One region of the Pseudomonas sp. Q1-7 genome, then DNA from elsewhere that is predicted to be linked to it. Evidence: riboswitches for the same ligand, from Rfam matches in the RefSeq annotation. Region 1 holds a riboswitch; the other holds the start of a gene.
The links. Region 1 has a riboswitch for cobalamin ahead of PJW05_RS04110 (CbtB domain-containing protein). Riboswitches for the same ligand answer to the same signal wherever they lie in the genome.

Region 2: linked by a shared signal. The riboswitch ahead of btuB (TonB-dependent vitamin B12 receptor) and the one ahead of PJW05_RS04110 (CbtB domain-containing protein) in region 1 are both predicted to bind cobalamin.

The regions. Positions count from the first base shown of each region.
Region 1 is NZ_CP116304.1:901,823-908,870, reverse strand. Features, by position in the region: gene PJW05_RS04135 (NAD-dependent epimerase/dehydratase family protein) at 1-391, opposite strand, end outside; gene PJW05_RS04130 (sugar nucleotide-binding protein) at 384-1,268, opposite strand; gene cobM (precorrin-4 C(11)-methyltransferase) at 1,366-2,136, opposite strand; gene PJW05_RS04120 (cobalamin biosynthesis protein) at 2,133-2,543, opposite strand; gene PJW05_RS04115 (CbtA family protein) at 2,540-3,253, opposite strand; gene PJW05_RS04110 (CbtB domain-containing protein) at 3,264-3,449, opposite strand; cobalamin riboswitch at 3,553-3,768, opposite strand; cobalamin riboswitch at 3,827-4,022, shown strand; gene cobW (cobalamin biosynthesis protein CobW) at 4,115-5,167, shown strand; gene cobN (cobaltochelatase subunit CobN) at 5,284-7,048, shown strand, end outside.
Region 2 is NZ_CP116304.1:2,148,259-2,155,306, forward strand. Features, by position in the region: gene PJW05_RS09980 (fimbria/pilus outer membrane usher protein) at 1-887, opposite strand, end outside; gene PJW05_RS09985 (fimbrial biogenesis chaperone) at 891-1,628, opposite strand; gene PJW05_RS09990 (NAD-dependent deacylase) at 1,867-2,637, shown strand; gene PJW05_RS09995 (C40 family peptidase) at 2,707-3,321, shown strand; gene PJW05_RS10000 (C40 family peptidase) at 3,465-3,989, shown strand; gene PJW05_RS10005 (O-methyltransferase) at 3,997-4,647, shown strand; cobalamin riboswitch at 4,949-5,162, shown strand; gene btuB (TonB-dependent vitamin B12 receptor) at 5,230-7,048, shown strand, end outside.

The DNA of each region.
Region 1 (7,048 bases):
CTTCGCCGTTCTGGCCGTACACCGCCGCGCTGGACGCGAAGACCACCCGCTTCACGCCGTGCCGGCGCATGGCCTCGCAGACGTTCAGGGTGCCGATGAAGTTGCTCTGGTGGGTCGCCACCGGGTCATCCACCGAGGCCTGCACCGAAGCCACGGCCGCCAGGTGCGCCACCGCCTTGCAGCCGGACATGGCACGCGCCACCACGGCGGCATCGGCCACGTCGCCCTCAATGAGTTCCAGCCGCTGGTTATCCAGTTGCAGGTTGGCGCGCTTGCCGGTGGAGAGGTTATCCAGCACACGCACGGCGTGGCCCTTGGCAAGCAGCGCATCGGCCAGGTGCGAGCCGATGAAACCGGCGCCGCCCGTAATGAGGATGGGAGAATCAGCCATGGCGGTAGTAACGATCCAGCAGGGTCGGCAACGCGGCGCGCCAGGCGCGCGGCTTGATGCCGAAGGTGTGGAGGATTTTCTTGCAGGCCAGCACCGCGTTCTGCGGTTCTTCCGCCGCGTCGGGGCGGGCGGCGTGGGCCTGGGGCGTGATGTCCTGCACCTTCAGCGGGTGCAGGGCGCGGGCCTCGGCGAGCAGCGCCTGGCCCAAGGCCAGGGGTGTGGTCGCCTCGTGGCCGCCGTAGTGGTAGGTCCCCCAGAGCGGCGCGGAGCAATCCAGTTGCTTGAGCACGGCCAGCAGCACCCGCGCGGCATCGTCCACCGGCGTGGGATTGCCCCGGCGGTCGTCGGCCAGGCAAATCTCGTCGGCCTGTTCGGCGCGGCCGAGGAAACGCCCGAGGGCACCTTCGCGGCTGTCGTCGAGCAACCAGCCGAAGCGCAGCAGCACGTGCTTGGGGCAGGTCGCGCGAACGCTCTGCTCCATGCGCCAGATCGCCTGGCCACGCGCGCTGAGGGGGACGGTTTCGTCCTTCTCGCTGTAGGCGGTGGCGCGGGAACCGTCGAACACCCGATAGGTGGAAGGTTGCAGCAGGACGATGCCGTGGTGCTGGCAGAGTTCGGCCAGACGCTCCACGCCGCGCTCCTGGGCGGCCAGGCGGGCATCGCTGACTTCGTCGGCCTGGAACCAGTCGAAGTAGTAGGCGAGGTTGACCACGGCGTCGGGCCGGGTGTCATCGAGCAGCTGCGTCAGGCTGGCGGCGTCCCAGCCCTGTTCGGGCGGACGCGGAGCGAGAAATCCAATGTCTTCCTCGGCCCCCAGGCGAATCAGCGCCTGTCCGAGTGAATTGCCGCCACCCAACAGCATCAAGCGCATTCGCATAGAGAAAAAGGTCGCTTAAAGCCGGTTAGAGGGAGTGGGCGGGTCATTCGCCCGCCGCTTAAGAGCCGCATTCTGCGGGTTTCACCGCCGTACGTCACTAACCGCGTGGCGGCTCCGCCCGCGCCGGGCGGAACAGATGGCTGTGCTCGGCGCGGTAGAGGGAGGAATCGGCGAAGCCCTCGGCGGCCAGCACCTCACCCACCAGGATCAGCGCGGTGCGGCGGAAATCCCGTGCCGCCACCTTGGGCAGGATGTCGCCCAGGGTGCCGGTGACCTGCTCCTGGTCCGGCCAGCTGGCGCGGTGGATCACCGCGATCGGGCACTCGGCGCCGTAATGCGGCAGCAGTTCTTCGACAATTTTCGCCAACTGGCTTACCCCCAAGTGAATGGCCAGGGTCGCACGGTGCCGCGCCAGGTCGCCCAGCGCTTCGCCTTCCGGCATCCGTGTCTTGCTGGCGTAGCGGGTGAGGATCAGCGTCTGGGACACCTCCGGCAGGGTCAGCTCGCAGCCCAGCAGGGCGGCGCAGGCGGAGGTGGCAGTCACCCCCGGCACCACGTCGTAGGGAATGCCCCGCGCACGCAGGTGGCGGATCTGCTCGCCGATGGCGCCGTAGAGGGACGGATCGCCGGAATGCACCCGCGCCACGTCCTGCCCCCTGGCGTGGGCCTCGGCCAGCAGGGCGACGATTTCCTCCAGGTGCAGTTCGGCGGTATTCACCACGCGCTCTGCGCAATGCCCGGCCAGCACCGCTTCCGGCACCAGCGAACCGGCGTAGAGGATCACCGGGCAGGAGCGGATCAGCCGCTGGCCCTTCACCGTGATGAGTTCCGGATCGCCGGGGCCGGCGCCGATGAAATAAACGGTCATGGCCGTTCTACCTCGTGCTGGAGGCAGGCCAGGGCACAGGTGGCGCTGGCGCTGCGGCGTTTGTCGATGAGCAGGACGGCGCGACTGCCAAACAGGGTGTCAGCCAGGGCCAGGGCGGCGGCTTCGGCCACCCCCGCACTGCCGCTGGCCGCGCGCACCGGCTCGGAAGGCTGGCTAAGGCGCCGTTCCTGGGCAACCAGCTTATCCACAGGCAGGCAATGCAGCGGGAGCCCCAGCTCCCTGGCCAGGTCGTTCAGCCCGGGCTCCGCCGCCTTGCCTTCGGCGCTGGCCAGCGCGACCAGCGCCTCGAAGGACGCGCCGGCCTCGGCCAGGCACTGCCGCAGCAGGCCTTGCAACTCGTCCGCCGGGCAGCCGCGTCGGCAACCCAGCCCGGCGACCAGTTTCAAACGGAGGGCGACGCGTGGCGCTGGTGCAGCCAGGCGGCGGCCCAGCCCAGCACCGCCCAGAACAGGGCATTGGTGATCAGCGAGGCCGCGATGAACGCGTGCTCCAGGGCTTCAGGCGCTAGGCTGGTGTGGACGTCCGGTTGCGGCGCGCCCAGCAGATGCGGGATCACCAGCAGCAGCAGGCCGGCCACGCGCAGGGCCCAGTGGCGGCCGAAGGCGATCAGCGCCAGGCCCACAGCGGTGGCGCAGGCGGTGCCTACCCACCAGGTCTGGCGCTGGGCCAGATCGGCGGCGGCGGTGCCCGGCAGCTCCGGCGGCAGGCCGAGGGACGGCGCCAGGGCGAAGGTGGCAAAACCGCCCAGCCCCCAGAGCAGGCCCTGCCAGGCGCGGGTCGGGCCGCGCAGGCTGAACAACCCGGCGAGGATCAGGGCGAAGCCCACCGCCACCACCAGGTTGCTGCCCCCGGTGGCGAGGGTGCGCTGCCAACCGTCTTCCGGGGCCCAGGCTTCGTCGCTGTGATCGTGGATGTGGGCCACGGCGGCGCCGCCGTGTTCATGCTCGTGGGGCTGTTCCACAGGCGCCGGCTCGGCGGTCTCGTAAGTCTCCGCCTGGAGGATCAGCGGCGTGACCCACAGACTCTGCAACAGGGTCAGCACCAGGGCGGCGATCAGGCCGGCGAACCCGGCGGTCTGGGCAATGCGCTTGATCATCGGAGCTTACTCAGTGGCAGGGGAAGGCGGCGCTGTGGCGGGTGTCGTGGGCGGCGTTGTGCACAGCCTCGATATGCGAGAAGCCGGCGAAATACACCAGGGACAGGCCGATCAGGCCGGCACCGATGGCCAGGACGAGACGCTGGGCCAGGGTCGATGACGAAGCGGCGGAATGGGACAGGGTGCGGCTGGACATGGAGGTTCCCTCTGCGTTGCGAGTGATGGCGGCAGGGGAACGCGCATGAGGGAAGCGGGCGCACAGGCACCCCGATTTCCGGCTTGCGCCCGCCCACCGCGGGTTGCCAAAACGTGATCAGGCCGGTCTCCGGGCTTGCGACGCCTGCCGATGGCAGGATGGGCTTGCCTTCCCATGCCCGAAAGCACAGTGGCCTACTAATCCCTACGTTCGCTTACCGTTGCGGGGGCAGCGTCGGACTTATCCGAAATTGGATGCACCGACTTCCCGTTTCACCTCGCGTACGGCGACGCAAGGCACCTGAAAAATCCGCGCTAGGACAACACGAGACCGACCAAGCGTCAACTGGCGCGATTGACCGCCGTTGGCGCCCTGCGTAGCCTTCGCCCTTTCGAGGTTCTCCGGGCACGTCCCGGAGCTAAGAGGGAACGTGGTCAAGGCCACGGCTGCCCCCGCAACTGTGATCGCCGCGAACGCCTTCGAAATGCCACTGCTTCATGCGGGAAGGCGAAGGAAAGGCCCCGAAACGGGCCGGGCGAGAGCCAGGAGACCTGCCTCGACGACATTCCACACAACCGGGCGGGGTGATCCGGTGGCGAATCCGTTGCGCGGGGCGAGCCCCGCTGCGTTCGTCATGCCCGCCGACCGACCACGCAGAGGCGCGCATGAAAACCCTGGCCAAGCTCCCCGTCACCATCGTCACCGGCTTCCTCGGCGCCGGTAAGACCACCCTGCTCCGTCACATGCTGGACTCGGCCTCCGGCCGGCGCATCGCGGTGATCGTCAACGAATTTGGCGAGCTGGGCATCGACGGCGAAATCCTCAAGCAATGCGCCATCGGCTGCAGCGAGGAAGAGGCCGTGGGCCGCGTCTACGAGCTGGCCAACGGCTGCCTCTGCTGCACCGTGCAGGAAGAGTTCTTCCCAGTGATGCGCGAGCTGGTGGCACGCCGTGGCGACCTCGACCAGATCCTCATCGAAACCTCCGGCCTGGCCCTGCCCAAGCCACTGGTGCAAGCCTTCCAGTGGCCGGAAATCCGCAACGCCTGCACCGTCGACGCGGTGATCACCGTGGTCGACAGCCCGGCCGTGGCCGCCGGCACCTTCGCCGCCCACCCCGAACAGGTGGACGAGCAGCGCCGCCAGGACCCGAACCTGGACCACGAATCGCCGCTGCACGAGCTGTTCGAGGACCAGTTGGCCAGCGCCGACCTGGTGGTGCTGAACAAGGCCGACCTGCTCAGCGCCGACGCCCTGGCCGCGGTGCGCGCCGAGGTGGCGGAAGAGCTGCCGCCGGCGGTGAAGATCGTCGAGGCCAGCGCCGGCAAGCTGCCGCTCGATATCCTCCTGGGCCTGAATGCCGAGGCCGAGCTGCACATCGACAGCCGCCCCACCCACCACGACCACGAAGGCCACGAGGACCACGATCACGACGAGTTCGATTCCTTCCACGTCGACCTGCCGGACGTGGACGAAACCACGCTGCTCAGCGCCCTCGGCCAACTGGTGGAACGCCACGCCATCCTGCGCATCAAGGGGTTCGCCGCCATCCCCGGCAAACCCATGCGCCTGCTGGTGCAGGGCGTCGGCAAGCGCTTCGACAAGCACTTCGACCGCAAATGGCTGGCCGACGAACCCCGTGGCACCCGCCTGGTGGTGATCGGCCAGGAGCTGGACCAGGTCGCCATCGCCAATGAGCTGCGGACTGCGCTGGCATGAGGCACGCACAACGCCCCTCCCCCATCGGGAGAGGGGCCGGGGGTGAGGGCAATAGCCGGGCGCGGGGACCTTCCCTCCCCCCAACCCTCTCCCAGAGGGAGAGGGGGTAAAAGAGCATGCACCTCCTGCGCACCCAACCCGGCGGCTTCGTCCCCGACGACGGCATCGCCCACCTGGCCCAGACGCCTGCCGAGCTGGTGATTCTCTGCAGCGGCGACTCCCACCTGGCGCTGCTGGCCGAGGCCGCCCGCGAGCTGCCGGCGGACTACCCCAGCCTGCGCCTGGCCAACCCCATGCAGTTGCAGAACCACGCCTCGGTGGACCTCTATGTCGACGAAGTGCTGCAACACGCCAAGGTGATCCTCATCTCGGTGCATGGCGGCGTCGGCTACTGGCGCTACGGCATCGAGCAGTTGGTGACGCTGGCCGAGCGTGGCGCGACGCTGATACTGGTACCCGGTGACGACCGCCCCGACCCGGAGCTGACCGGCCTGTGCAACGTGCCCGCCGAAGAGGCCGAACGCCTCTGGCAGTACCTGCGCCAGGGCGGCCTGGACAACGCGCGACAGCTCTTCCATTGCCTGGCCAGCCGCTGGCTTGACCGCGACTACCCCTGGAGCGAACCCCGCGCCTTGCCCCGCGTCGCCCTCTACCACCCGCGCCTGAGCCCGGCGCGCTTGGACGACTGGCAATCCGAGTGGCAGCCCGGACAGCCGGTGGCCGCCCTGCTCTTCTACCGAACCCACTTGCAGGCCGCCAACACAGCCTTCATCGACAGCTTCTGCGCGCGCATCGCCGCCCAGGGCCTGAATCCGCTGCCCATCGCCGTCGCCAGCCTCAAGGAGGCCGAATGCCTGGAGACGGTGGAGCACTGGCTGGACGCGGCCGACGCCAGTCTGATCATCAACACCACCGGCTTCGCCCAGTCCAACCCGGACACTCCCGGCCCGCGCCCGTTCCGCCGCGACATTCCGGTGCTGCAGGCCATCTGCTCGCTGGACAACGAACCGCTCTGGCGCGAAAACCCGCAAGGCCTGGGCCCGCGCGACCTGGCCATGCACATCGCCCTGCCGGAACTGGATGGCCGCATCATCACCCGCCCCATCAGCTTCAAGGGCCTGGCCTGGCGCAGCGAGCGCAGCCAGAGCGACGTGGTCTGCTACCTGCCCCAGGTCGAGCGCATGGACTTCGTCGCCGAATTGGGCCGGCGCTGGTGCGCGCTCGCGCGCAAGGCCAACGCCGACAAGCGCGTCGCGCTGATTCTCGCCAACTACCCCACCCGCGACGGCCGCATCGGCAACGGCGTGGGCCTGGACACCCCGGCAGCGGCGCTGAACATCCTGCGCGCCCTGGAGGCCGAGGGTTATCCCGTGGCCGGTCTGCCGGACAGCGGCACGGCACTTATCCACAGCCTGCTGGGTGGCGTCAGCAACGACCTGGACAACCTCGACCTGCGTCCCTGCGCGCAAAGCCTGGCGCTGGCCGATTACCTCGCCTGTTTCGCCCGCCTGCCGGAGGCCAACCAGCACGCGGTGCGCGCGCGCTGGGGCGAGCCGCAGCAGGACCCGATGTTCCGCGCCGGAAGGATGATGGTCGCCGGCCTGCGCTGCGGCCTCGCCTTCGTCGGCATCCAGCCGGCACGCGGTTACCAGTTGGACCCGGCGGCCATCTACCACGATGCCGACCTCGTGCCGCCCCACGGCTACCTGGCCTTCTACTTCTGGCTGCGGGAGGTCTTCGCCGCCGACGCGCTGGTCCACGTCGGCAAGCACAGCAATCTGGAATGGCTGCCGGGCAAGGGCGTCGGCCTGTCCGCCGAGTGCTGGCCGGACGCGGTGATGGGCCCCTTGCCGAACATCTACCCGTTCATCGTCAACGACC
Region 2 (7,048 bases), 1.2 Mb from region 1:
TGGTAGAGCTCGTTGCCGTCCTGGCGAATCACCACCCGCGCATTGCTGTTGGCGATACCGTGCACGGTCGGGGCGTAGCCGCGCAGCGAGTCGGGCAGCATGCGCTCGTCGCTGGCCAACTGGATGCCGCGATAACCCATGCTGGACAGCAGTTGGCCGCTGGTGAAGGTCTCGCCCACGGTCACCTCGCTCTGCAGGCCCGGCAGGCTGCGCTGGGCGTAGGTGCGCAGGGACTTCCAGACGCTGGGCATGTCGTTGCCCGTGTTCAGGCTGGCCTGGTGGCGCAGGCGCCAGCCGGCCAGGTTGAGCCCGGCGTTGAGCCCCAGGTAGCTGGAATGGCTGTGCCCGTCCCGCGCGGTGACCCGGAAGTGGCTGGCGTTGTAGCCGATGAAACCGAGGCTGCCGCCGTCATCCCATTCTTCGACGGGGATGTGTCCGCGCGGCAGGCTGTGCAGCGACGCCTGGGGAATCGACAGCTCCAGGCGCAGCCGTGGAAAGTCCAGCCGTTCGCTGGCGCCGTCGAGGCTTTCGGCCAGGTGCCGGCAGGAGGGGTTGGCCGCGGCCGGCAGTGGCTCGAGCAACTCGGGGAGTACGCCGAAGGCGGCCAGGTCCTCCGGGCTGAAGCAGGCTTGCAGCCTGTGGTCGGCGTCTTCCTCGAAACGCAGGTCCCGGCGGCCGAGGGACTCGCCATTGAGGATGACGTCCACCCCATACGTGCCGGGGACGGCGGCATTGGGCCGGTTGAAACGGGTCAGTGACTGCCCGCTGGCGACACCGCGCAGCAGATGGCTGTCGAAGCTGTAGCCGGCGGCGTCCGTCCCCGCATGGGCCGGCGCCGCTGTCGCCAGCGCAAGGGCCAGCGGCGCGAGTGCTGTGAAACGTCCCATGTCTCAGCGGGTCAGCGGAATGTGCTTTTCCAGTCGCCCGCCGAGGTCGGTGACCAGGAGCAGGCGCAGGCTTTCGGGCTGGCCGGGAAGGCTGTCGCGCCGTACCCGCCATTCGGCCTTCGAGAAGGGCGGCAGGCTGCTGTCGAACGCCACCGGCGCGCGTTGCTCCCGCAGCCCTGCGTCGACTTCGGAAAAGGTGACGAAGTAGCCGGTGGGGTTGCGGACGCCGATCAGCCAGTGGTCGCCCTCGGCGCGGACGTCGAAGCTCAGCAGGTCGGGCACCTGCTGCGGAGCCTGGGCGATGGTCTTGGGGCGGTAGAACACCTTGAGGCGGTGGCGGGGCATGATCACGAACTGGTTGCGGCCCTCCTGGTCGACATGGCTCGGCGGAATCTGCAGCACATTGAGGAAGAACAGCGATTCGCGATCGGCCGGCAGTTCCTCCCCGGTGAAGCGCAGGCGAATGGACTGGCCGGAGCGGCCTTCCATGCGGAACACCGGCGGCGTGACGATGAAGGGGGCGTCGGCCGTTTCCGGCGTCGAATCCTCGGAGCCCCGGTCCATCCAGGCCTGGACCAGGCTGGGGTATTCGGCCCGGTTGCTCATATGCAGCGAGCGCTCGCGGGCGTCCGAGGGATAGAGGATGCGGCTGCCGGTGATCACGACATTGGCGTTGGCCTGGCCGGCGAGCCAGGTGCCGCAGACGAGGGTGAGGCTGATGAGGAGGCGAATTTTCGACATGAACGGGCTCGCGCCGCCGCAGGCGTGGCTGCGCGGCATTGGGTAAGCGTTGGGGCAGGCCCTTCGGCGGGGCGCTGGTTCAGGGCTGGGGATGGTAGGAAGCGGCGGCCGTGCGGCGAATGGGACGAATCCGAATCAGCGCAGCGGCCCGATGCTGGGAGCCTGGCCGGCATTGCGCGTAAGCTTGCCCCGTTCCGCCCGGCGCGGAGGGCGGCGAGGCGCAGAGGAGGATATCGGGATGCAGGACCACGACATCGCACAGGTCGCAGCCGTGCTCAGGGACGCTCGGCGAATCCTGGTCATCACGGGGGCGGGGTTGTCGGCCGATTCGGGCCTGCCGACCTACCGGGGGCTGGGCGGGCTGTACAACGGCGTGACCGAGGAAGGCTTGCCGATCGAAGAGGCGCTGTCCGGTCCCATGCTGCAGCGCAACCCGGCGCTCTGCTGGAAATACCTGGCGCAGCTCGGCCATGCCTGCCTGGGCGCCCGCCCGAATGCCGGTCACGACGCCATCGCCCGCCTGCAGCAACTGAAGCCCGAATGCTGGGTACTGACGCAGAACATCGATGGCTATCACCGCCAGGCGGGGTCGCCGCCGGAGCGGCTGATCGAGATACATGGCGAACTGTCGCCGCTGTATTGCCAGTCCTGCGGGGCGGAAAGTTCCGACCTCACCCGACATCTGGCGGGCGAAATGCCTCCCAGGTGCCGGGAATGTGGTGGTATCCTCCGACCGCCCGTGGTGCTGTTCGAGGAAATGCTCCCAGAGCAAGCCATCGACAGCCTCTACGCCGAGCTACGCAAGGGATTCGATGCGGTGATCTCGGTGGGAACCACGGCGAGCTTTCCTTACATCATCGAGCCCGTGCTCCGCACCCGCCATGCAGGCGGTTTCACCGTGGAGATCAATCCGGCGCTCACCGACCTCAGCCCCGTGGTCGATGTTCACCTCAGAGGAAAGGCCTTAGATATTCTGCAAGGACTGCTGAGTCACATTTTGGGCGATTAAATTTGCAAATCGATTTGATAGAGGGCATAGTCGCGCCTTCATCAAATTCCAGTCGACACGGTCGTGCCCATGCTGAAGCGCTTCGCACCCCTCGTGCCTCTCACCTTCGTCCTGTTTCTCGCCGCTTGCGCGAACACCGCGCAGCAGCAACCGCAGTTCCAGAGCCAGGCGCCCGTAGCCGATGGCGCGCCGGATTCGCTGCTCGCCGATCGCGAGCCCACCGCCCTGGACCTGGCCAACCTCACCGACGACGAGCCCTACCAGATGCCCTCCCTGGCCGACGGCCTGCTGGAGCGCGGCTTCGAACTGGTCGGCACGCCTTACCGCTTCGGCGGCCGCTCCCTGAAGACCGGCTTCGACTGCAGTGGCTTCGTTGGCTACCTGTTCAAGGAAGAAGCCGGCATCCAGCTGCCACGCTCGACCCGCGAGATGATCAACCTGGACGCCCCGGTGATCGCCCGCAGCGAACTGCAGCCCGGCGATATCGTGTTCTTCAACAACCGTGGCCGCGGCCGCGTCAGCCATGCAGGCATCTACATCGGCGACGACCAGTTCATCCACTCCAGCAGCAGCCGTAGCGGCGGTGTCCGCGTCGACAGCCTCGATGACCGCTACTGGAAGGCCAGCTACATGGAAGCCAAGCGCGTCCTGGCGCTGAACACCCCGCATCCGCTGCATCGCTGATCTCGCCGGTTGCGAGACGACAAACCGAGGCGGCCCCAGTGGCCGCCTCGGCTTTTTTCTGCCTGAGCGTACAGCTTTTTCTTGCAATATCACTGTGCGATCAGCACATTAGCGAGGATTCCTCAAGTCAGGACTGACTTGCCATGCTTGCACCGGACCGCTTCGCCATCCTTGCCCTGGCCGCGCTGCTCACCGCTTGTGCGAGCAAGGCGCCGCCTTCCTCGCCCGTCGTCATATCCCCCGTCCCGCAGCAGTTCTCGCCGGCTGCCGAAGACGTCTTGTTTCGCGCCCTGGGCCTGGTGGGCACGCCCTATCGCTGGGGCGGCAACACCCCGGACAGCGGCTTCGATTGCAGCGGCCTGATCGGCTACGTCTACCGCGACGCCGCGGGCATCAGCCTGCCGCGCACCACCGGCGAGCTCCTCGCCATGCGCGCCCCCAGCATCGGCCTCGATGCTCTGCAGAGTGGCGACCTGGTGTTCTTCGCCACCAACGGCGGCGGCCAGGTCAGCCATGCCGGCATCTATGTGGGGGAGGGGCGCTTCGTCCATGCGCCGCGCACCGGCGGAACGGTGCGCCTCGACAGCCTGTCGGACGGCTACTGGCAGCGCAGCTATCTCAGCGCCAAGCGCGTAATCTTCGACCCACGCATGGCGCAGAACCCCTGAGGCCCCCATGACCAACCGCACGCTGAACCTCGACGACGCCCTCTACGGCTACCTCCTCCAGGTCTCGCTGCGGGACACGCCGCTGCTCGCCCGCCTGCGCGCGGAAACCGCCGCGCTGCCCATGGCTCGCTGGCAGATTGCCCCGGAGCAGGGCCAGTTCATGGCGCTGCTGGTGAAGCTGATCGGTGCCCGGCGCATCCTCGAAGTGGGCACCTTCACCGGCTACAGCGCCCTGTGCATGGCCGCCGAACTGCCCGCCGAGGGCCGCCTGATCTGCTGCGACCTGCCCGGCGACTACAACGCCATCGCCCGTCGCCATTGGCAGGAAGCCGGCCTCGCCGACCGCATCGAACTGCGCCTGGCACCGGCCCTGGAGACGTTGGCGCAGTTGGACAGCGGCAGTTTCGACCTGATCTTCATCGATGCCGACAAGGCCAATTACCCGGCCTACCTGGAAGAAGGGCTGCGCCTGGCGCGCCAGGGTGGCCTGATTCTTTTCGACAACGTGTTGTGGAGCGGCCGCGTGCTCGAGGCCGCACCGGACAGCGCCGACACCCGCGCCATCCAGGCCCTGAACAGCGCGCTGAAAAATGACGCACGCGTCGATCTCTCGATGCTCCCCGTGGGCGATGGCCTGACCCTCTGCCGAAAACGCTGAGCCGCATACCCGCGCCGCCGGTTGGCGCCAAGCGCAGCGCGGCCCAATGGCGCGATTACCGGCATGGGCTCGTTGGGTTTCGTGCCTCAACCCAACCTACGGCGGACCGCATGCGCTAACGGGTATGCCGCCACCGGGACCGCAGGTTGGCGCCAAGCGCAGCGCGGCCCAATGGCGCGATTACCGGCATGGGCTCGTTGGGTTTCGTGCCTCAACCCAACCTACGGCGCGCTGCAGACGCTGAGCGGCATCCTTGAACCGAGGGGGTGGCTCGAATTGACGCTGCCTCCCCGAGTCTCTAACCTTCGCCGCTGCCTCAGGTGCCCCATGGCTTCGGCCAATGGGGTGAAACAGGGAAGCCGGTCCATTCCTTCGAAGAATCCGGCGCTGCCCCCGCAACGGTAGGCGAGTAGACAGCCGCAATCGGCCACTGTGCCCCTGGCATGGGAAGGCGCGGCACGGGAGTTTCGGCTCCACTCGCAAGCCCGGAGACCGGCCTGGCGCAAACAGGGCATCGCGGAGCCTTCCGCATGCAGTATTCCTTGTAGATGTCGCGCGGGTGGCACGACGGAGACCCAGACCTTGATTCGCAAGCCTTTCTTCAGGCCGGCGGCGCTTGCGCTGCTCGGCGGAACCTTCATTTCCCCCTCCCTGGTCGCGGCGCCGCTGACCCTCGACGAGCAGGTGGTTACCGCGACCCGCAGCGAGCGGCCGGTGCGCGCCAGCCTCGCCGCTACCACGGTCATCGACCGTGAAGAAGTCGAGCGCAGCCAGGCGCGTTCGGTGCCCGAGCTGCTGCAGAAGGTGCCGGGCGTGACCCTCAGCAACAACGGCGGTCCGGGCAAGAACACCACGCTGTTCCTGCGTGGCAGCGAGTCCGACCACGTGCTGGTGCTGATCGACGGCATCAAGGTGGGTTCGGTGAGCGCCGGCCTCACCGCCTTCCAGGACCTGCCGGTGGAGTTGATCGAGCGCATCGAGGTGGTCCGTGGTCCGCGTTCCAGCCTCTACGGTTCCGAAGCCATTGGTGGGGTGATCCAGATCTTCACCCGCAAGGGCGGCCAGGAAGGGGCCAAGCCCTGGTTCTCCGCCGGCTACGGCACCCACGACAGCTACGAAGGCAGCGCCGGGGTTTCCGGGGGGGACGGCAAGGGTTGGTACAGCCTGGGGGTCAGCAGCCAGGACACCGACGGTATCAACTCCCGCCGTCAGGGCAGCGACTACTACGAGCCGGACGCCGACGGCTACCGCAACCTCTCCGGCAACCTGCGCGCCGGCTATCGTTTCGACAACGGCCTGGAGCTGGATGGCACGCTGATGCGCGCCAAGGCCCACAACGATTACGACGACATCGACTCGTCGGGCTTCTTCCACCCACAGGGCGGCCACAATGCCAACGCAGACAACCGCCAGGAATTGCTGGGCGGCCGCGTCCGCTACAGCCCGGCGGAACGCTGGGATGTGACCCTGCAGGCCGGCCGCAGCGAGGACAAGAGCACCAGCCACACCGATGGCGTGTTCGATGCGCGCTTCGACTCCACCCGCGACAGCGCCTCCTGGCTCAACGACCTGACCCTGGCCGAGGGGCATGTGCTGACCCTGGGCTACGACTGGCAGCGCGACCGGATCAGCAGCTCCACCGCCTTCGACAAGGACTCCCGCAAGAACCAGGGCGGGTTTGCCCAATACCTCGGCCAGGCCGGTCGCCAGGACTGGCAGCTGGCCCTGCGCCGCGACGACAACGAGCAGTTCGGCACTCATGACACCGGCAACGCCGCCTGGGGCTATGCCCTGACCGAAGCGCTGCGTTTCAGCCTGAGCTACGGCACCGCCTTCAAGGCGCCCAGCTTCAACGAGCTGTACTACCCCGGCTACGGCAATCCCGACCTGGATGCGGAAACCTCGGAGAGCTTCGAAGCCGCCCTCGCCGGTCAGCACGACTGGGGCCACTGGTCGATCAATGCCTACCGCACCCATGTGGATGACCTGATCGCCTACGACTCCACCCTCGGCCCGTTCGGCGGCCCGAACAACATCGGCAAGGCGCGCATCGATGGCCTCGAACTGGTGGTCGGCAGCCACTGGCTGGGCTGGGACTGGAGCGCCAACGCGACCTTTCTCGACCCGGAGAACCGCGAGTCCGGTGCCAACGATGGTAATGAACTGCCGCGTCGGGCCAAGGAAATCTTCAATCTGGACCTCGATCGGCGCATCGGCCGCTTCGGCGTCGGCGCCACTGTGCATGCCGAAGGCCGCAGCTATAACGACCTGGCCAACCGCGAACGCGTTGCCGGTTACGCCACGGTGGACCTGCGCGGCGAATACTGGCTGACCGAGGAGTGGCGCCTGCAGGCCAAGGTCAGCAACCTGCTGGACGCCGATTACGAAACCGCCCTGGACT